3 regions of the Pontibacter brevis genome follow, and region 2 is predicted to be linked to each of the others. Evidence: riboswitches for the same ligand, from Rfam matches in the RefSeq annotation. Region 2 holds a riboswitch; each other region holds the start of a gene.
The links. A riboswitch is a leader RNA that binds a small molecule or an ion and turns the genes downstream of it on or off. The one in region 2 is predicted to bind S-adenosylmethionine.
Positions count from the first base shown of each region.

Region 1 (7,074 bases), on a different contig from region 2:
AGCAATTGGACTGGAGCAGACAGGAACAAAAAAAGGTCAGGCTTTTACACGAAGGTGCCAGCCCAACCAGTTTTCAATCAACCATTTTGTCCAGAGCATAAATCAGCTCCTTTATAAAGATATCGTTATGCTAACGATACTTCTTTGTTTCTTTTTTTGCGAAGCGAGTTTAAATTAGAAAGCACGATGGCCAGCAGAATAAGGGCAACTCCAATCCACTGAATGGTCCATACTTCCTCATGCAGTATAATGCTCGACATGAGTACTGCTACCGGAAGTTCGGCAGCACTCAGGATGGCTCCAAGTCCCAGGCCTGTGTCGGGCAGGCCATAAGCATAAAAGAGGGGAGGGATAACTGTGCCAAACAAGGCTAACACAACTCCCCATTTAAACAGCCCGCTTGCCAAGGCGCCATTGGTTAAAAACACGGGCGGGAAAACAGTGAAAATAAGTATACAGGCACCGGTCAGGATAAGGGCACTTTTGGTAGCAGGGTGTAATTGGTTTCCTACGGCACCGTTTATCATCAGGAAAATACTGTAGCAAAAAGCAGCCAGCAGTCCGTAACCAATGCCCGTCAGGTCAAAATCAGGTAAATCGCCCGAGAACAAGCGTCCTGCCAGAGCAGTACCTATCAGTATCAGGATAACAGTACCTACCTGTGCCAGTGTTGGCAACTTACGTTTCATGATGGCCTCTATCACAAGGCTCATCCAGGTGAACTGCATCAGGAGCAGGATGGCAATAGAGGCGGGCACTGTTTGCACAGACTTGTAGTAGAAAATACTTACAAGGCCTGTGCTGGTACCCATCACCACTAACTTGGCTTTTTCCCTGAACGATGTGCTGTTGCTCTTGCTGTGGAACAGCTTTCGCAACAACACAACAGTCCAAAGAACAATCAACCCAAATAATACCTGGGTGCCCGTTACATCACCCAAGGTAAAGCCTTCTTTATATGCTAATTTTACGAACGTGGATAGTACACCAAAACTACACGCGCCAAGAAAAACCAAAACGATTCCTCTGAACATGAACGTCTCCCTCAAAAAATAAAACCCGGAAAAATTGGAAACAGAAGAGGCTGCCGCCTCTGGTTAATGAGAAGCGCGCACTCTTACAGGTCGTGGAGAACGTAGCCTGTGATAAAGATTTGTGTATGTGCTAAATGGTGTGGCATTTTCTTTTGCAAGGCTGCAAATGTAAGCACAGAAGCCCTTTATATGCAAACAAGACCTGTGTTTTTAATCAGTTTAATCAGGAAATACTATTCAGCCTGCGCCTCTTCCATCAATCGCTCTGCTTCTTTCTCTCCTAAATAGCTGTCTATGAGGTAATGGGCCACGTAGAGGAGGGGGGTGAGCAGGATGGCTACTGCAAACTTATAGATGTAATTGATAGTGGCAACAGACAGAACCTGCTCCATGGGCCAGTTACCAAAGAGAAAGAAAGCCACAAACAGCACCACAAAACTGTCTATGAGTTGCGACACAAGCGTGGATCCGGTTGCACGCAGCCAGATTCTTTTGCTGCCCGTGAACCTGCGTAGCCAATGGAAAACCGTAGCATCCAGGAACTGCGACAGCAGGAAAGCAACCACAGAACCAATGATAATCCCCAGTCCCTGGCGGTACACGCTGTTAAAAGCTACATGGATGTTGAAAGGATTGCCCTGTGCGTCGGTACTGTTTACGTCCAGCCAGAACGGAGCCGGTGGCAGACCAGTTACAATAGTGATAACGAGGAAAGCGTACAGAATAAGCAGCACCGTCAGAATACTGATTTTCTTCACACCTGCTTTGCCGAAATACTCATTTATGATATCAGTGGTGATGAACACAACGGGCCAGATAATGACGCCCGCTGTCAGGTTGAAATCAAGCCTGGCTCCACCCAATACAGGTATCTGTGCGCCCGGCAAACCGAAAAGCGCTTCTCCTGAAAAAATCTTCACCCCAATCAGCTCTGCCAGCATGGCATTGGAAATAAAGATGCCGCTAAGCACCAGGAAGAGGTGGGTGCGTCTTTTTTGTTGCGTAGCCGTGGCTGGTTTCTCCATTATTAAGAGCCTGTAGATTTTTGTGCTTTGAGCTGCAAATTTGCACTTTTAGAACCTGATTATCCACATGCTCGGTCGCTTTTGTTCAGAAAGCTTGTATAGATGCCTGTGCGTACAGCAAAAAAAGTGCTGCCGAACAGTGAAAATACTGAAGCGAAAAGGTTCTGGTTCTACTCCCGGATACAGAAGATGCTTCCTTCTACAGCCAGGTCAGCCTGCGGGAATATTTCCTGAGCCTCTGTGAGCAGTGGCGTGAGGTCTTTGTAGCGCACAGAAAAGTGGCCCAGTAGCAGGCGACGCACCTGAGCGGCGGCGGCTAGTTCGGCAGCCTGCCGGGCAGTGCTGTGGAAAGTATAATTTGCGCGCTCACGCAGCTCGTCGGTGAAAGTGGCTTCGTGGTAGAGCAGGTCCACGTGGCGGAGGTAGGGGAGTAGTTCCGGCTTATAGCGGCTGTCGGAACAGTAAGCATAGCTGCGGCTCCGCTTTGGCTCCAGCGTTACGTCTTTGTTATACACCAGCACGTTTCCCTGCTCGTCTGTTACGTCTTCGCCCCACTTCAAGCCTACGAGTTGCGGGGGAGTCAGAAAAGCGGGTAGCTTCTCTTTTATCAGCGGACGCGCCTTCTGCTTTTCACGAAACAGAAAGCCAGAGCAGGGCACACGGTGCTCCATAGGCAGGGTGTGCACCGTAATCTGCTTATTTTCAAAAATCTTTTTATGGCAGGTCGTATCCAGTTCATTAAAAATGAGTGGGAAGCACAGGTTAGTGCCGGAATACCTGAACTGTAAGCTTAAAATTTCGATGAGGCCAGGAGGGCCGAAGAGGTATAATGGCGTGTGGCGACCCTGCAGATGCATGGTTGAGAGGAGGCCTGCCAATCCAAAATAATGATCGCCATGGAGGTGGCTGATATAGATATTGCAGATGCGCTGATGCTTTATCTTGTACTGCATCAGCTGCATCTGCGTTCCTTCACCGCAATCAATCAGGTGGTACTGATTGTCTATGGTAAGTACCTGTGCGGTATGGTGTCTGTTTGCCGATGGTGTGGCCGACGAACTGCCCAGTATCCTGAGTTCGAAATTCACAACCGGCGGTATACTTAGTCTTCTTTGTTAGTCAGGTCCTGCTCAATCTCGTGCAGAAACACACGGTCGATAGCTTCTTCTACAGTAGGCAGAATATTCAGCACCGACTCTAACTTAGAAATGGTGATTAATTTCATAACATGATCCTGCAAGCCAGTCAGAATCAAAAGACCGCTGGATGAGTTGCAAAGGCGGTTTGCAATAAGGATAGAGCTTAAGCCTGAAGAATCAGTGTATTTCACATTGCTCAGGTCAAGAATCAGGTTGGTGATGCCTTCAGCGTTCAACTTCACGAACTCAGACTTCAGGTCCGGTGCTATTGAAGTGTCCAGCTTCTTCTCATCTATCGTGATAATTGTATAGTTTTCTTTCTTATCAATCGTGTACTTCATAGATCTACCAGTAAGGATTTAAATGCGAATGTACCAAAATCTACTTTAATTTACTTAATTTTTGGTGTTAAAATTATTGTTTCCAATGTGCTGCTCAATGCGCGATAGCACCTGATCATAGCTGTTCTTCTCAAATTTCTGGCCAGTAAATACCTCATACAGCTCGATGTAGCGCTCTGAGATGCCCTGTACCACCTCATCTGTCATTTCAGGCACAGATTGACCTTCTTTCCCCTGAAAGCCGTTTTCAATGAGCCACTGCCGTACAAATTCTTTGGAGAGTTGCCGCTGTGGCTGTCCCTGCTTTTGCCGCTCTTCGTAGCCTTCGCTGTAGAAGTAGCGGGAGGAGTCAGGGGTATGGATTTCATCAATCAGGTATACCTCTCCGTTGTATTTGCCAAACTCATATTTTGTATCAACCAGAATAAGGCCCTGTTGTTTGGCCAGTTCGGTGCCACGTGCAAAAAGTGCGCGCGTATATTGCTCTAAGATAAGGTAATCCTGCTCTAATACAAGGCTTTGCCTTAAAATTTCTTCTCTTGAAATATCTTCATCGTGGCCTTCGTCGGCTTTGGTGGTTGGCGTGATAATTGGCTCTGGCAGCTTGTCGTTTTCGCGCAAACCCTCCGGCAGTGCCACACCGCACAATACCCGTTTTCCTGCTTTGTACTCGCGCCAGGCATGTCCGGCCAAGTATCCCCTGATGACCATTTCTACCTTAAAAGGCTCGCATTTGTAGCCAATGGTTACATTCGGGTCTGGCGTCGAAAGCACCCAGTTAGGTACAATATCGGCCGTGGCTTTCAGGTTCAGGCTCGCAATCTGGTTCAGTACTTGCCCTTTAAAAGGAATAGCCCTGGGCAGCACCACATCAAAAGCAGAAATGCGATCGGTGGCTACAATGGCCAGTTTGTCTTTGAAATAGTAGACATCGCGGACTTTGCCTCTGTAAAAGCCGGTTTGGCCGGCAAAGGAGAAGTTAGTTTCTTTTATGGCCTCCATTTATTTGGTGTCGTTATAGGCGAGCAAAGTTAACTATATTTTGTCCGTCCGGAAATAATTCTGAATGATGTTGCCAGGCGTTTGATAATAAAAATATATATACTTACAGATTTTGTATTATACTGTGATAACAGGCTGAGGTTTTATATTATCTAACCGATAAGTTGTATGTTATGCTGAACATGTGGTTTTAGTAAGGCTCTTTGCCTTTGCCTTCAGCTGTTGCCATTCAGAATAGCACTGCTGAGGAGAATAGTGAATGCAGCAGGGGGGCAGTCATATCAGTAAGCTGCTAATCGTTTTAATTGTACTGGAAGGTAAAGCAACGAAAAATACATCCTGCCGTAGGAAATGACAGAAGTTGAAGGGCGGTTCAAAAACTAAAAAACTATATTTTTATTTGGATTTGCTTTTTTAGCGCTTTATTATTGCAATATCAAGTCAATTATCCCTTCGGGATTTGATTTATAAAGAAGAGTGGAGAGACAGGCTCTGTGAAGCTCTAGCAACCTAACTACCGAGGTTAAGGTGCTAATTCCTGATTCCGGAACATCCGGAAGAATATAAATTGATACGAACATGAAAAAGGGAGTCAATTCAGCACAGTACGTTTCATTATTTTCGACGGCAACGGCAGTTTTGTCACGTCAACGCATTTTAGCTCAGGCTACAGAACATTTGCGCGCGCCCATGTGCGCCATGCGTTGCTGTTGTTGTTAAGCTTACCTCCTGTCTTACAGCATCCGGCACAGACATATCGCCTCTGTTGCACAACTTGCTTCATACGCTTCCAAAGAGTTTCATCTACCAATCTTCTCAAAACCTTAACCTAAACAGCCATGTCAGATACACTACACTTCGAAACACTACAGCTACATGCAGGCCAGGAAATTGACCCGACCACACAGTCTCGTGCTGTGCCTGTTTACCAGACTACTTCTTACGCCTTTAAAAATGCAGAGCACGGTGCCAACCTGTTTGCTTTAAAAGAATTCGGGAATATTTATACCCGTATCATGAATCCGACAACGGATGTGTTTGAAAAGCGCATAGCGGCCCTGGAAGGTGGTGTGGCAGCGGTGGCAGTGGCATCTGGGCAGGCAGCACAATTTATAGCCTTAAGCAACATTCTGGAGGCCGGTGATAACTTTGTGTCTACAAATTTCCTGTATGGTGGCACTTATAATCAGTTTAAGGTGTCGTTTAAGCGGTTGGGTGTAGAAACTCGCTTTGCGGAGAATGATGAGGTGGAAAGCTATGAGAAGCTGATTGATGAGAAGACGAAGGCTATTTATTTAGAGACAATCGGTAACCCGCGTTTCAATGTCCCGGATTTCGAGGCAATTGCTGCGCTGGCCCGCAAATATGATATTCCGCTGGTGGTGGATAACACCTTTGGAGCAGGCGGTTACCTGTTCCGACCGCTCGAGCACGGAGCCAATGTGGTGGTGGAGTCTGCCACTAAATGGATTGGCGGCCATGGTACCAGCATTGGCGGTGTGATTGTGGATGGCGGTAACTTTAACTGGGGCAACGGCAAGTTTCCGCAGTTCTCTGAACCGTCGGAAGGCTACCATGGCATGAAGTTCTGGGAAGTGTTTGGCGCTGACGGGCCGTTTGGCAATATTGCTTTTGCCATACGTGCCCGGGTAGAAGGCCTGCGTGACTTTGGTCCTGCGCTTAGCCCCTTCAACTCTTTCCTGTTGCTGCAGGGCCTCGAGACCCTTTCGCTGCGCCTGGACAGGACTGTACAGAATGCACTGGAACTGGCAACCTGGCTGGAGCAGCATGAGCAGGTAGAGGCAGTGAATTACCCCGGGCTGGAAAGCAGCAAATACCATGCACTGGCCAGGAAATACCTGAAGCGCGGTTTTGGAGGTGTGCTTTCCTTTAAATTAAAAGGGGGAGACAGGCAGCAGGCGGAAACGTTTGTAAACAGCCTGGAACTGGTAAGCCATTTAGCTAATGTGGGTGATGCGAAAACACTTATCATTCACCCGGCTTCCACCACGCACCAACAGCTCTCTGATGCCGAACAACTCAATGCTGGTGTTGAGCCAACGCTGCTGCGTGTGTCGGTAGGCATTGAGCACATTGATGATATTAAAGCTGATTTTAAGCAGGCTTTTGCTAAAGTTAAAGAGGCACAACCAGAGCCTACATTATAATTACGAATATGCCAACACATCACGTTTTTGAATATAAAGATACTTTCACGCTGGAGTCAGGCGCAACATTGCCTGGCTTCCAGCTTGCCTATTCTACCTTTGGCACACTAAACGCACAGCGCAGTAATGTAGTGTGGGTATGCCATGCCCTGACCGGTAGCTCCGACTTTACCGACTGGTGGTGTGACCTCTTTGGTGAGGGTAAGCTGTATGACCCACGCGACTGGTTTGTTATATGTGCCAACACCCTGGGAGGGTGTTATGGTTCTACTGGTCCCTTCAGTATAAACCCTGCCACACAGCAACCCTACTACCATGCTTTTCCGCAACTGACAAACCGTGATGTGGTAACTGCTTTTGATTTG
Region 1 is NZ_BAAGXV010000028.1:4,983-12,056, reverse strand. Features, by position in the region: gene ACYVB1_RS08475 (EamA family transporter) at 126-1,034, opposite strand; gene ACYVB1_RS08470 (queuosine precursor transporter) at 1,268-2,059, opposite strand; gene ACYVB1_RS08465 (ribonuclease Z) at 2,230-3,147, opposite strand; gene ACYVB1_RS08460 (STAS domain-containing protein) at 3,162-3,539, opposite strand; gene ACYVB1_RS08455 (phosphoribosylaminoimidazolesuccinocarboxamide synthase) at 3,594-4,541, opposite strand; SAM riboswitch class I at 5,004-5,111, shown strand; gene ACYVB1_RS08450 (O-acetylhomoserine aminocarboxypropyltransferase/cysteine synthase family protein) at 5,381-6,709, shown strand; gene metX (homoserine O-acetyltransferase MetX) at 6,718-7,074, shown strand, end outside.
Region 1: another riboswitch for S-adenosylmethionine. It lies ahead of ACYVB1_RS08450 (O-acetylhomoserine aminocarboxypropyltransferase/cysteine synthase family protein); the one in region 2 lies ahead of metH (methionine synthase).

Region 2 (7,074 bases):
CCTGGTCTACGTAGCGGGCTGTGTCGTTAAACACCTTCAGCATCGGGATGATACCGTTGGAGGTACCGTTCGTGCCTTTGATGTAAGAACCTGTCGCACGCACGTTGTGGATGCTCAGGCCGATACCGCCGGCACTTTGCGAGATCTGCGCGCACTGCTTCAGCGTATCGTAGATGCCTGGTATGCTGTCGTCTTTCATCGTCAGCAGGAAGCACGAAGATAGCTGCGGCTTTGGTGTGGCAGCGTTAAATAATGTTGGCGTGGCGTGGGTAAACCACTTCTCAGACATGAGGTTATAAGTCTCAATGGCAGATTCGATGTCCTCCTTGTGGATACCCACGGCAACACGCATCAACATATGCTGCGGGCGCTCTACAATCTTGCCATCCAGGCGAAGCAGGTAAGAGCGCTCCAAGGTCTTATATCCGAAGAAATCGTAGTTATAGTCGCGGTCGTAGATGATGGTAGAATCGAGCAGGGCTGCGTTCTTACGCACAATCTCATACACGTCCTTGGCAATCAACGAAGCGTTTTCCCCAGTCTTTGGGTCTTCATAGGTATAAAGGCGCTTCATGGTGTTGGAGAACGACTTGCTGGTAACCTTGTGCAGGTTAGAAATAGCAATTCGGGCTGCCAGCACCGCATAATCCGGGTGCTTTGTGGTGAGGGAGGCCGCTGTCTCGGCAGCAAGGTTGTCCAGCTCCACGGTGGTTACCCCGTCGTAGATGCCGTCAATCACCTTTTTGGCTACCTCAATCGGCGACACATAATCCATGTGCAAACCGTAGCACAGCTTTTCAATGCGTGCCGTAATCTTATCGAATTTAACGGATTCGCGTCTGCCGTCTCGTTTAACTACTAACATAGGCGTATAATATTAGCGGGTTCTAAAGGCCCGGGTTATTAATAAATAGGTACAGGTATATATTAAAGCGCTGCCTTTGCAGCTGCTGGTTCTGTTTTTGATGCGGCACTCCATCAGCCCATACGCATATAGCGATATAAGCCGTTGTAGTACAAACGATTATAGGTTAAGCCAAATGCTTTTTCTATATAGTAGGGTAGAGATACCCTGTTAGGTGGCTACGGCCATCTATGAATTGGTGGAGCTGCCACTGCGCGTGCCTGCGGCTGCCCGGGAATTATAGGTAAGCGTAACTTAAGGAGGGGAAAAAGATTACTTTCTCCCTTTGGCTCCTTAAATATAACAAGATTCAGATATATTTTAAAAGTCTTCGTCCAGCGAGAAAACTTTTTTGTCTTTGTCGCCGCCAACACCTGCTTTCTGGTATTCGCCCACGCGCTTCTCGAAGAAGTTGGTCTTGCCCTGCAGCGAGATCATTTCCATAAAGTCGAATGGGTTGGTGGAGTTGTATATCTTGCTGCAGCCCAGCTCTCCTAACAGGCGGTCGGCCACAAACTCGATGTATTGGCTCATCAGCTTCGAGTTCATACCAATCAGGTCCACTGGTAGGGCATCTGTTACGAACTCCTGCTCAATGCTCACCGCATCGCGAATAATTTCCTGCACACGCTCTTCCGGCAGCTTGTTGTTCAGCATGCTATATAATAAGCAGGCAAAGTCGCAGTGCAGGCCCTCATCACGGCTGATAAGCTCATTAGAGAAAGTAAGACCCGGCATCAGGCCGCGCTTCTTCAGCCAGAAGATAGAGCAGAAAGAGCCGGAGAAGAAAATACCCTCCACAGCAGCAAAGGCAATCAGGCGCTCCGCAAAATTCTCACTCTCGATCCACTTCAGCGCCCACTCCCCTTTGCGGCCCACCGCCGGTACTGTTTCCAGGGCGTTGAACAGGTGGTCTTTCTCGCTCTGCTTCTTTACATAAGTATCTATCAGGAGCGAATACGTTTCAGAGTGGATGTTCTCCATCATGATCTGGAAGCCGTAGAAGCAGCGCGCCTCCGGTATCTGCACCTCGTTCATGAAATTTACGGCCAGGTTCTCGTTCACAATGCCGTCTGAGGCTGCAAAGAAAGCCAGCACGTGGCTGATGAAGTGGCGCTCGCCGTCGTTCAGGTTTTCCCAGTCTTTCAGGTCCTGCCCCAGGTCAATCTCCTCAGCGGTCCAGAAGCTGGCTTCCGCCTTCTTGTACATCTGCCACACCGCATCATTCTGAATCGGAAACAAGACGAAGCGGTTGGGATTCTCTTTCAGTATTGGCTCCATATCATGCATATTATTAAAGTGTAAAGGATTAGTTTTAGAACATCTGCTCTCAAAACTCCTGAATAAGGTATTTGTTCAGCCACTACCAGCACGGCGGCAACCACAGTATCAGGAGTTCAAATATATAGAATTGAACTTGAAAGTAGGGGCGAAAGTTGTTCAATTTATGCACACCCTCCCAGTTAGCGATTAAGGGCATATTTAAGGGTTAATACACACAGTTATCCACACCGTGGACAACACACATAGGTTACCTAAAATATTGAGATGTATACATATAACACCCAGATTTGAGCCATAATGGCTGCAAAACCAGCTTTTTAACCCCTGTTTTGTGTAGAAGTGTGGAAAAGAATACAGCAGCAGGTGACTCGTGTAAGAACAAGCGGCAATGCACCGTGTTTTCAGTGCAATTTGTGGAAAACATAAAAGTGCATAAATTCACACAACCTTTTATAACACAGCATATTGAGCATGTTTTTCACAAATCATCCAAATTCTGCCAGAGATATAAACACGGTTATCCACAAAAATGTGGGAAACCGTGTGCAGCGCTCAAACAAATTGTGCAGCAAGCCGTTGCAAATCTAAAATAAGACCCGTACCTTTGCGGACTAAATCTTTTAAACATACATTGAAGCTGATGTACGCAATTGTAGAAATCGCAGGTCAACAGACCAAAGTAGAGAGCGGCAAGTTCATCTACGCTAACAAGCTTTCCGGCAATGAGGGTGACGCCGTTGAGTTCACCAATGTTCTTCTTACTGATGATAACGGCACTGTTACTTTAGGTGCTCCTTTCGTTAGCGGTGTTAAGGTGACAGGTAGAATCCTTACCCCAATGGTGAAAGGCGACAAAGTGATCGTTTTCAAAAAGAAGAGAAGAAAAGGATACCGCAAGAAGAATGGCCACCGCCAGCAATTCACGAAGGTCCTGATCGAGAGCATTGGTTAAGCAGTAAGAAGAAATTTATTTTAAAATCCTTTCAGGCTTGGCTCGCTAACCTGAAGCAAAGTAAAAAAACATGGCACACAAAAAAGGAGCAGGTAGTTCTAATAACGGCCGCGAGTCGCACTCTAAACGACTTGGTGTTAAAATTTACGGTGGCCAGGATATCATCGCTGGTAACATCATTGTAAGACAAAGAGGCACTGCACACCACCCAAGCACAAACGTGGGTATGGGCAAAGACCACACACTGTTCGCGCTGACTGACGGCGTAGTGCAGTTCAGAAAAGGAAAGAAGAACCGTTCTTACGTTTCTGTAGTTCCTAAAACAACAGAAGCTGAGGCGTAAGCTAAACAGCCAACTGCTTCGGCAGTAGCGCTAGCGGAGAGGGTTGCCACACGGCAACCCTCTCTTTTTTTACACAGGCAAGGCTGCATGTTTAAATTTAAAGCACTTGTTTCGTTTTTAAGCATATATATGCTTAACTTGCAGCTTCTTATCAAGAAAGACCGAGGGACAGGGCCCCATGACGTCTTAGCAACCATGTAAAAGCTTGGTGCTAACTCCCTTCCTGCACCATAATAGCAGGAAAAGATAAGAATGTACTCCTCCCCAGGTGTCCTTCTTGATAAGCCGAATACAGAAGACTTAGAGAAGAAAGACGACACCGAAAATGACAAAACACCCCATTCATAAATTGCTGAAGGAGCGTGTGCTCGTGCTGGACGGCGCGATGGGCACCATGATTCAGCGTTACCAGCTTTCAGAAGCAGATTTCCGTGGCGAGCGCTTTAAGGATCATCCCAGCGACCTGAAGGGCAATAACGACCTGCTCTCCATCACCCGCCCGGACATTATCAAGGCCATACACGTGGAGTACCTGAATGCCGGCGCTGACATTGTGGAGACAAACACCTTCAGCGGCACCAGCATTGCCATGGCCGATTACCATATGGAGGACCTGGTATATGAGCTGAATTATGAATCGGCGAGGCTGGCTCGCGAGGCCGCAGACGAAGTAACAGCGCAGAACCCGGACAAGCCGCGTTTTGTAGCCGGCGCCATTGGCCCAACCAACCGTACGGCTTCCCTTTCCCCGGATGTAAACAACCCTGGCTACCGCGCTATCACCTTCGACCAGCTGGTGGAAGCTTATTATGAGCAGGTGCGTGGCCTGGTGGATGGTGGCTGCGATGTGCTGCTGATAGAGACGGTGTTTGATACGCTTAACTGTAAGGCTGCCCTTTTTGCCGCAGAGCAGTATGTGCAGGATGGGGGCAAAGAGCTGCCCATCATGGTGTCGGGTACCATCACCGATGCCAGCGGCCGTACCTTATCTGGCCAGACAGTAGAGGCGTTCTGGAACTCCATCTCCCACGCTCCTATCATCAGCATCGGTTTTAACTGTGCCCTGGGCGCGCGCCAGCTGAAGACACACATCCAGGAACTGTCTCGTATTGCGGATGTGCATATCAGCGCGTACCCGAATGCCGGTCTGCCAAATGCCTTTGGCGGCTACGATGAAACAGCAGATGAAATGGGTGCTATTGTAGAGGAGTACTTGCAGGAAGGCCTGATAAATATATTGGGTGGCTGCTGTGGTACCACACCGGATCATATCCGCCGTATTGCGGAGCTTTCTGCCAAGCATAAACCACGTGTCGTTCCTGAGCTTCCTGCTTACTCGCGCTTCAGCGGACTGGAACCGCTTACCATCACACCGGAAACCCTGTTTGTGAACGTGGGCGAGCGTACGAACGTAACCGGCTCCAAGAAATTCGCCCGCCTGATTGTAAACGGAGAGTTTGAAGAGGCTCTTTCGGTAGCGCAGCAGCAGGTAGAAGGCGGTGCCCAGATCATCGACGTGAACATGGACGAGGGCATGTTGGACTCTGAGGAGACCATGACCAACTTCCTGAACCTGATTGCCTCCGAGCCGGACATCTCCAAGCTGCCGATCATGATCGACTCCTCGAAGTGGACGGTGCTGGAGGCAGGCCTGAAGTGTGTGCAGGGTAAGTCTATTGTCAACTCCATCTCCTTAAAAGAAGGCGAGGAAAACTTCAAAGCGCAGGCCCGCAAAGTGCGCCAGTATGGTGCCGCTGCTGTGGTGATGGCGTTTGATGAGGAAGGCCAGGCCGACACCCTGGAGCGAAGAATCGAAATCTGCGGACGTGCTTACCGCATCCTGACAGAGGAAGTGGGCTTCCCGCCACAGGACATTATTTTCGACCCGAATATATTAGCCATTGCCACCGGTATAGAAGAGCATAACAATTATGCAGTTGAATACTTGGAGTCGGTAAAATGGATAAAGGCTAACCTGCCACACGCTTTGGTGAGTGGTGGGGTAAGCAACCTCTCGTTCTCATTCCGCGGTAATGACCTGGTGCGTGAGGCGATGCACACCGTGTTCCTGTACTATGCCGTGCAGGCGGGCATGAACATGGGCATTGTGAACGCCGGTATGCTGGGCGTGTATGACGAGGTGCCGGTAGAACTGCGTGACCTGATTGAGGACGTGATCTTCAACCGCCACCCGGATGCAACGGAAAAGCTGGTAACCTATGCGGATACCATCAAGGGCAAAGGCAAGGGTGCTGCACAGGCAGACAACACCTGGCGCGAAGCCCCTGTGGAAGAGCGCCTGAAGCATGCCCTGGTAAAAGGCATCGTAGAATTTATAGAAGAGGACACCGAGGAAGCACGACAGAAAGTCACTAAAACCTTAGAGGTAATTGAAGGACCGTTGATGGCCGGTATGACCGTAGTAGGCGACTTGTTCGGTGCCGGTAAAATGTTCCTGCCACAGGTAGTGAAGAGCGCGCGTGTGATGAAGAAGTCCGTAGCGTACCTGCTGCCTTTTATGGAGCAGGAGAAACTGGCATCCGACACCTCCAAATCAACGGCAGGCACCATCCTGATGGCGACCGTGAAAGGCGACGTGCACGACATCGGCAAAAACATTGTGGGCGTGGTGCTGGCCTGTAACAACTATGAGGTAATTGACCTGGGTGTGATGGTGTCGCTGGATAAGATATTATCAGAGGCCGAAGCCCAGAAGGTGGATATCATTGGCCTGAGCGGTTTGATTACGCCTTCACTGGACGAGATGGTGTATGTGGCGCAGGAGATGGAGCGAAGAGGCATGAAAATTCCCCTGCTGATTGGCGGAGCCACTACCTCCCGCGTACACACAGCCGTTAAAATCGCGCCGCAATACAGCGGGCCGGTGGTGCACGTGCACGATGCCTCCCGTAGTGTAACCGTGGTAGGTAGCCTGCTGGGCAGCAATAAGGAGGAGTATGTGGCCGAAATCAGAGCAGAGTATCAGAAGCTGCGCGAAGACCACCTGAGCCGCACCAAAGAGCGTTCTTTTGCCACCATCGAAGAAGCGCGCGCCAACAAGTTCAAGGTAGACTGGGAGGCCACACAGCCAACCAGGCCAAGCTTCTTGGGCACCAAAGTGTTTAAAAACTATCCGTTATCGGAAATCGTGCCTTACATCGACTGGACACCTTTCTTCCATACTTGGGAGCTGAAGCGCCAGTATCCGAAGATTCTGGATGATGCGGAATACGGAGCAGAGGCACGCAAACTATTTGCCGATGCGCAGCAACTGCTGCAGGAGATTGTAGACAATCAACTTTTGGAAGCGCGTGCGGTGGTAGGTTTCTACCCTGCCAACGTGGAAGCCGATGATACCATAGAAGTCTACGCCGATGATTCACGTGAAAACGTGCTGACGGAGTTCCACACGCTGCGCCAGCAGGGCAAGAAAGGCGGCAATGTGCCGAACCTGGCTTTCTCTGATTTTGTGGCGCCGAAAGAAACAGGCAAACAGGACTACATCGGCGGGTTTGTGGTTTCCACTGGCTTTGGGATTGAGAAACTGGTAGAGAAGTACGAGGCTGACCACAACGACTACCTGTCTATCAT
Region 2 is NZ_BAAGXV010000001.1:59,453-66,526, forward strand. Features, by position in the region: gene ACYVB1_RS00285 (ribonucleoside-diphosphate reductase subunit alpha) at 1-865, opposite strand, end outside; gene ACYVB1_RS00290 (ribonucleoside-diphosphate reductase small subunit) at 1,226-2,194, opposite strand; gene rplU (50S ribosomal protein L21) at 2,829-3,140, shown strand; gene rpmA (50S ribosomal protein L27) at 3,211-3,483, shown strand; SAM riboswitch class I at 3,629-3,736, shown strand; gene metH (methionine synthase) at 3,809-7,074, shown strand, end outside.

Region 3 (7,074 bases), on a different contig from region 2:
GCCTCGACTGTGGCCGTAACGGTAAGCGGTGCTTTTCCGCTCATCTTATCAACGGTTACACCTGCTACCTTCGGTGGTCTGTTACCTGCCAGGTAATCTATTCTGGCCAGGCCGGAATCTTCGTTTTTAGCAAACCAGCCGGAGCCGTACTCCAGTATATAAAGCTTGCCATCAGGACCTACCTCCATGTCTATTGGTGCATTAAGGTCAATGGTGGACATAAACGGCTCCATCTTTTCAAAATTACCGTTCTCATCCATTGTCACAGCCTTAATCCAGCCCCGCATCCAGTCATAAATAAACAGCTTACCATCATAGTAAGAGGAGTATCGGGTGGCTTCCGGGAACATATCGGAATAGTACACAGGGCCCGCCATGGCGTTACGGCCACCAGTGCCTAACTGCGGGAAATCTGGTGATTCAGCATAAGGATACCAGATAAAGGCTGGCTGTGCTTCTGGCAACTCCTGTAAGCCCGTGTTATTCGGAGAGTTGTTGATAGGTTTCTTAGGGTCGAAAGTCGGACCTGTTTCCCCTTTGGCATAGTCGTAGCGGTGGTAAGCGTAGTTGTCGCCAATAAACAGCGGCCAGCCGTAGTAACCGGCTTTGCGCGCCTGGTTCACTTCATCATAGCCTCTCGGGCCACGCACATTCAAGCTGTCTGCACCGGCATCCGGTCCTACTTCACCCCAGTAAAGGGCGCCGTTTTTCTGGTCTACTGCAATGCGGTACGGGTTACGGTGTCCCATGGTGTAAATTTCAGGGCGTGCCTTCGGGTTGTTGCCAGGAAACAGGTTACCGTCCGGTATCGTGTAAGTACCGTCTTCGTTTATTTTGATTCGAAGGATTTTACCTCTCAGGTCGTTTGAGTTAGAAGAAGATCTGCGGGCATCATACTGCTCGTGCCCCGGGCGATCATCCAGTGGCGCAAAGCCGTTGTTTACATAAGGCTGCCCCTTCTCGTTGAAAGGCGTTGAGTTATCTCCTGTAGACAGGTACAGGATGTTACCCGGGCCAAAGGCGATAGAACCGCCGGTATGGCAGCAGATGTTTCGCTGTGAGTAGAACTCCAGCATTACTTTTTCAGAGCTGTTGTCCAGTTGCCCGTTTTTGAAAACAAAACGCGACAAACGATTCACAGAAGTATCCATCGGGCTGTAGAACAGGTAGATGTAGTTGTTCTTGCTGAAGTTAGGGTCAGCTGCAAGGCCCATCAGGCCTTCTTCTGCATTCACATCCGGCACTGTTGTTTTGTGGTACACATTCAGCGCGCCAACCTGTTTTACATCACCGGTTTCCTGGTTATAAAGCATCAGTTCACCGCGGCGCTGTGCCACCAGGATGTTCAGGTTAGGGAGAACGGCCATTTCGGTAGGCTCAAAGAACTGGCCCTGGCTCAGCTGCACCTTCACAAAGCGGTCTTCTTCCGGCACACGCTGTGTTTTAACTTTTTCGTAATCAAGCTCCAGGTTCTCACCAATGGCATATTTGATACCTCCTGCCACATGCTTCAGGTACTGTGGGTCCCTGAAAGATTCCTCCGTGTGGCCTAAGCCGGTATAGAAGGCACGACCACCATCGTACTCATGAAACCAAGCCATCGGGTGGTTGTCGCCATTCGTGCCACCTTTGTAGGTGCTCTCATCTATGGTGAGCAGAACCTTAGCGTTGGTGTTCAGATTTTTAAACGAGTACCACTCATCTGCTCTTTCCCATTGCTTCGGCAGGTGCTCAGTAGCCGCATGCTCTGTGTTCACTACACTTAAAACAGCCTTCTGTGGTTCCGGATGGCCGTTGAAGTAGCCACCCACGAGCCTGCCGTACCAGCCCCAGTCATACTCCGTATCGGTAGCGGCGTGTATACCCACAAAGCCACCGCCAGCTTGTATGTAGCGCTCAAAATCCGCTTCCTGGTAATTGTTCAGCACATCACCGGTTGTGTTCAGGAACACAACGGCTGAATACTTCTTAAGTGAATCTTCGTTGAAAACAGCGGCATTGGTAGTAGTGTCTACAATAAAGCCGTGCTCCTCGCCCAACTGCATGAGGGCATTGTTTCCAGCATCAATGGATGCATGGTGAAAGCCACTTGTCTTGCTAAAGACGAGCACCCGGGGATCACCGGAGCGTTTGTCGCTACAAGAAAAGAGTGTAAGGCTGCTTATCATAAATAAGCAAAAGACCTGATAGAGGGAGACCTTTGTTATCATTTATTTTTATGTAGGGGTGTAATAATTGGTATATATGTGTTCTTTTGACGCAATGAGTTTCTGTAACGAGCTTAGAACGCTAAGGATAAAAGATTATTTCAACTGCAACACGGCAGCTAAAACACTTCATAACAGCACATTATACTCTTTACCTGAGTAATCACTTCCTTAACCGTAAAGCATCCTGCCTTAGTTCAATATCAAACAGCCTATAAGTTTAAGGAAATATTTTCGAAGTGCCAACAAAGGAATTATTAGAGTAGGCTCAAAAAAGGCGCTGCGTGCATCTGTCATTATATGAACAGCCGTTCTGAATGCGACTCAGATACTTGTTTTTACAGTCCGGCTATATGTATGTTCTTTCGCTTTTTAGACAAAAGCTTTAAAGGAGTACCTGCACCGCGCTGATTCGCTACACCACTACCTGGTAAAGTGCATCCAGGCGCCGCCTCAAAAGCTGAGCATGTTGCACGAGGACTTGTATAAAGAACAAGAAGCTGCTGCAAGTTATATCCTGAAACAGCTACATCAGATAATGTTACTGTGCAGATACGCAGAGCAAATCTGCCACGGGTGTGACCTGCTTAATTCTGGCCTTATTGCTGCTCTTAGAAATTTTAAGAATTTTCCTTTTACAGGCATCAACAGGAAAAGCGTTACAGCGTTAAACTACTGTGCTAAATTTACCTATATAAACTTGAAAGCGTATGAACACCCTACCTGCCAACTGGCTCACTGAAGGGCTTCTTGATTTTGAGTACAAAAAGTACCTGCTGCTGGCTTACCTCAAAGCTGCCAGATCTGAATTTGGCAAACAGCGCCTCTACCCGGTTTTCTCAGACCTGATCATGCATTACCGCAACCTGCAACAGGTAAAAGCGCATAAGCAGCTGGCATACGAATCGTTTCCGGAGCGTATCAGCCGGGCTGACTTCGAAAAGCTGGAACTGGTATATGAGAAAATTGTGCAGGACGACGAGACAATGCAGCAGATTGAGGAGATAATACAGTATGCTTCTCCCCTCTTCAACGAGGCCCTCTCTGAAGGCAAAGAACTGTATGATTTTGTGGAGCGACACCTGGAAATCAGCTCCGTCGGCATCACACCCATGTACCGCAACGAAGGCTACCTGTTTCTGGAGACCTTCCCGGGCAAAGAGACACAGGTTTATGTATACCGCATTACAGTATTCGAGAACACCTACGAGAAATACAGGGGCATCAACACAAAGCACCTGCAAACAGTGCGCCGCGGGCTGGCACAGACACACGAAAACCTGAAAGTGCAGCTGTTGCGGGAGCGACAGGAATTTCCAAACCCCGCCACGTTTGCGGTGGTGTCTAAAATTCCAGTACCACTGGAGCACTCGCTGCTACCTATTGCCAAGCGCTCCCTGGTTAAGTTTGTGGCGAATCTGGCAGCGTAACCGGAAATAAATTATGAATATCGGAGCAGCTGAGGCCCTTTTTTGCTGCTCCGCAAATATATTTTAAACTAAATAGTAGGCTGTTAAACATTTTTTGGTGTAAATTTGTATAATTAATACCGGTTGACTTAACCGTCAAGATAAAAATTTATAAAGAAGAGGCGAGAGAATAGGCTCTATGACCCTCTGGCAACCACCCGTTTAGGGAAGGTGCCAAGTCCTATCCCGCGTGTTCGGGACATATAAATTTCAGAAACAATGCAAACGACAGCTTACTACACATCGCCTTCTTTTCCTGGTAGCGCTCCTGCTGCCACAGTTCCTACTTACGCTCTGTCAGCATGCTGCTGTTGTTGTTGCTGTATGCCGTGCTAGGCGTTTAAATCTATTGCCTTAGATTTTACTTTCAGCACTTCTGCCCTGTCAGGCGCCCCTGTTTTTCACCCTCTTTCTTTTTTTCAGGCATTATGTGCCCATGCTTCAGTTGAATTTTTATGCTGTTGCGGGCACAAAAAGAGGAGCAGGATAGTTATAACCCGGGAGCAATGACAAACAACTAAGTTTCATCTTCCCAAGATTTTAAATTACCACACATGAACGATATATCTGCTTTAGAAACCAAACTGCCGGCACTGCTTGCACTGCTGGAGGGAAAAGGCATCGAAGAAGGTCTGGCACTGCTGGCTTCGCAGTTCGAAGGGAAAATTGCCTTCTCCAGTAGCCTTGGCATCGAAGATCAGCTTATTACGCATTATATATTCGAGAACAACCTGCCTATCCGTGTTTTCTCGCTGGATACAGGCCGCCTGTTCAACGAAACTTATACTCTGCTGCACAAAACCAACCGCCACTACGGTAAAAACATAGAAGTCTTCTTCCCGAAGCACGAGGCTGTGGAGCAAATGGTAAACGAGAAAGGCACACTGAGCTTCTACAATTCTGTGGAAGACCGCAAGCAGTGCTGCTTTGTGCGTAAGGTAGAGCCTTTGAAGCGGGCATTGCAGGGCGTAGAACTCTGGATTACAGGTATACGGGCAGAACAGTCTGATGCACGCCAGAACCTACAGTTGCTGGAGTGGGACCCAGGTTTCCAGGTAATAAAATACAACCCCCTGAAGAACTGGTCGCTGGATGCCGTGCGGGAGGCTGTGCGCCAGCTTAACATTCCCTACAACCCGCTGCACGACAAAGGATTCGTGAGCATTGGCTGTGCCCCTTGTACCCGTGCCATTGCCGAAGGAGAAGACTTTAGGGCAGGCCGCTGGTGGTGGGAAAGCAACTCCAAGAAAGAGTGCGGACTGCACGCCAGGTAATAAAGCATCCAGAGCATGATTTAAATTTGTTCTTCTTTACAAAGAATTAATTTAAATCATGCTTTACGTTTTAAGTTCCCTTAATTTTGCACCCAAATTTAAAGTCGTTTCGCTGAAACACGATTTGAATAAACAATACAAGAAATGAATAAGAGATACCTTGATTACCTCGACCAGCTGGAGGCAGAAGCCATCCATATCATGCGTGAGGTAGCGGGCCAGTTTCAAAAGCCGGCCTTACTGTTTTCGGGCGGTAAAGATTCCATCACCCTGGTGCGCTTAGCTGAAAAGGCTTTCCGCCCGGGTAAATTCCCATTCCCGCTGGTGCACATCGACACGGGCCATAACTTTCCGGAGGCTATCCAGTACCGTGATGAGTTAGCCGAGCGACTGGGTGAGAAGCTGATTGTGCGTAACGTAGAAGACACCATCAAGAAGCAGAACCTTTCGGAGCCAACCGGCCGCTATGCCAGCCGCAATGGTCTGCAGACGTATACCTTGCTCGAGACAATAGAAGAGTTTGGTTTTGATTGCTGCATTGGTGGTGCCCGCCGCGATGAGGAGAAAGCCCGTGCCAAGGAAAGGATCTTTTCAGTAAGAGACGAGTTCGGACAGTGGGACCCGAAACGCCAGCGCCCGGAGCTCTGGAACACCTACAACGGCCGTATTTCTCTGGGCGAAAATGTGCGTGCCTTCCCTATCAGTAACTGGACGGAACTGGATGTTTGGAACTACATCAAGCGCGAGAATATCGCTCTTCCAAACATTTATTTTACCCACGAGCGCGAGTGCCTCATCCGCGATGGAAAGCTAATGGCCACTTCAGATTTTATTTACCGTGACCCGGAAGATGAAATTGTGACCCGCAAAGTACGCTTCCGCACCGTAGGCGACATGACCTGTACAGCTGCTGTAGAGTCTGTGGCATACGACATAGACACTGTGATTGCAGAGATAATAGAGTCAAAAATAAGTGAGCGTGGCGCTACCCGTATCGACGATAAGTTATCGGAAACGGCAATGGAAGACCGCAAGAAAGGAGGATACTTTTAACATGGATATATTAAGATTTATAACGGCAGGTAGCGTAGACGACGGTAAAAGTACCCTCATTGGCAGATTGCTGTACGACACAAACCAGATTTATATCGACCAGCTGGAAGCCATTGAAAGCTCTGGCCGGGTAAACGAAGACGGGCAGGTAGACCTGTCGCTGCTGACGGACGGCCTGAAGGCAGAGCGTGAACAAGGCATTACGATTGACGTAGCCTACAAGTACTTCAGCACGCCAAAGCGTAAGTTTATTATTGCCGACGCCCCTGGCCATATCCAGTATACCCGCAATATGGTAACGGGTGCCTCCAACTCCAACCTGTCTATCATCCTGGTAGATGCCCGTAATGGGGTGCAGGAGCAAACCCGCCGCCACTCTATCATCTCTTCGCTGCTTGGTATTCCGCACCTGGTTATCTGCATCAACAAAATGGACTTAGTCGGTTTTGATGAAAACGTATACAACCAGATTGTAGAAGATTACAAGCAATTCGCTGCCTCCAAACTGACTGCAAAGGACATTACCTTTATCCCGATTAGCGCCCTGAAAGGCGATAACGTGGTAGACCGCTCTGAGAAAATGCCATGGTATGAAGGCCCTAATCTTTTAGAACACCTGGAGAAAGTGCCGGTATCAAACGACTTTAACTTAGAAGACGCCCGTTTCCCGGTGCAGTACGTCATCCGCCCTCACACGCACGAGCATCACGATTACCGTGGCTATGCCGGTAAGGTTATCAGCGGCACCTACAGCAAAGGCGATAAAGTGACTGTTCTTCCTTCTGGCCAAACCTCTATTATCAAATCAGTAGAACTGGGTGGCAAGGAACTGGAAGAAGCTTTCGCTCCTATGTCGGTTGTACTGCAACTGGAAGATGATGTGGACATCAGCCGTGGCGATGTGATTGTGAAGCAGGAAGAAAACCTGGACGTAACAAAAGAGTTTGAAGCACTGGTTTGCTGGATGAACAACAAGCCGCTGAAGCCAGGTGCCAAACTGTTGCTGCGCCACAACTCTACCGAAACACGCGCGGTTGTAAGACAGATACAGTATAAGATAGACGTAAACTC
Region 3 is NZ_BAAGXV010000027.1:90,184-97,257, forward strand. Features, by position in the region: gene ACYVB1_RS08235 (ThuA domain-containing protein) at 1-2,168, opposite strand, end outside; gene ACYVB1_RS08240 (hypothetical protein) at 2,918-3,637, shown strand; SAM riboswitch class I at 3,783-3,886, shown strand; gene ACYVB1_RS08245 (phosphoadenylyl-sulfate reductase) at 4,231-4,950, shown strand; gene cysD (sulfate adenylyltransferase subunit CysD) at 5,095-6,003, shown strand; gene ACYVB1_RS08255 (sulfate adenylyltransferase subunit 1) at 6,005-7,074, shown strand, end outside.
Region 3: another riboswitch for S-adenosylmethionine. It lies ahead of ACYVB1_RS08245 (phosphoadenylyl-sulfate reductase); the one in region 2 lies ahead of metH (methionine synthase).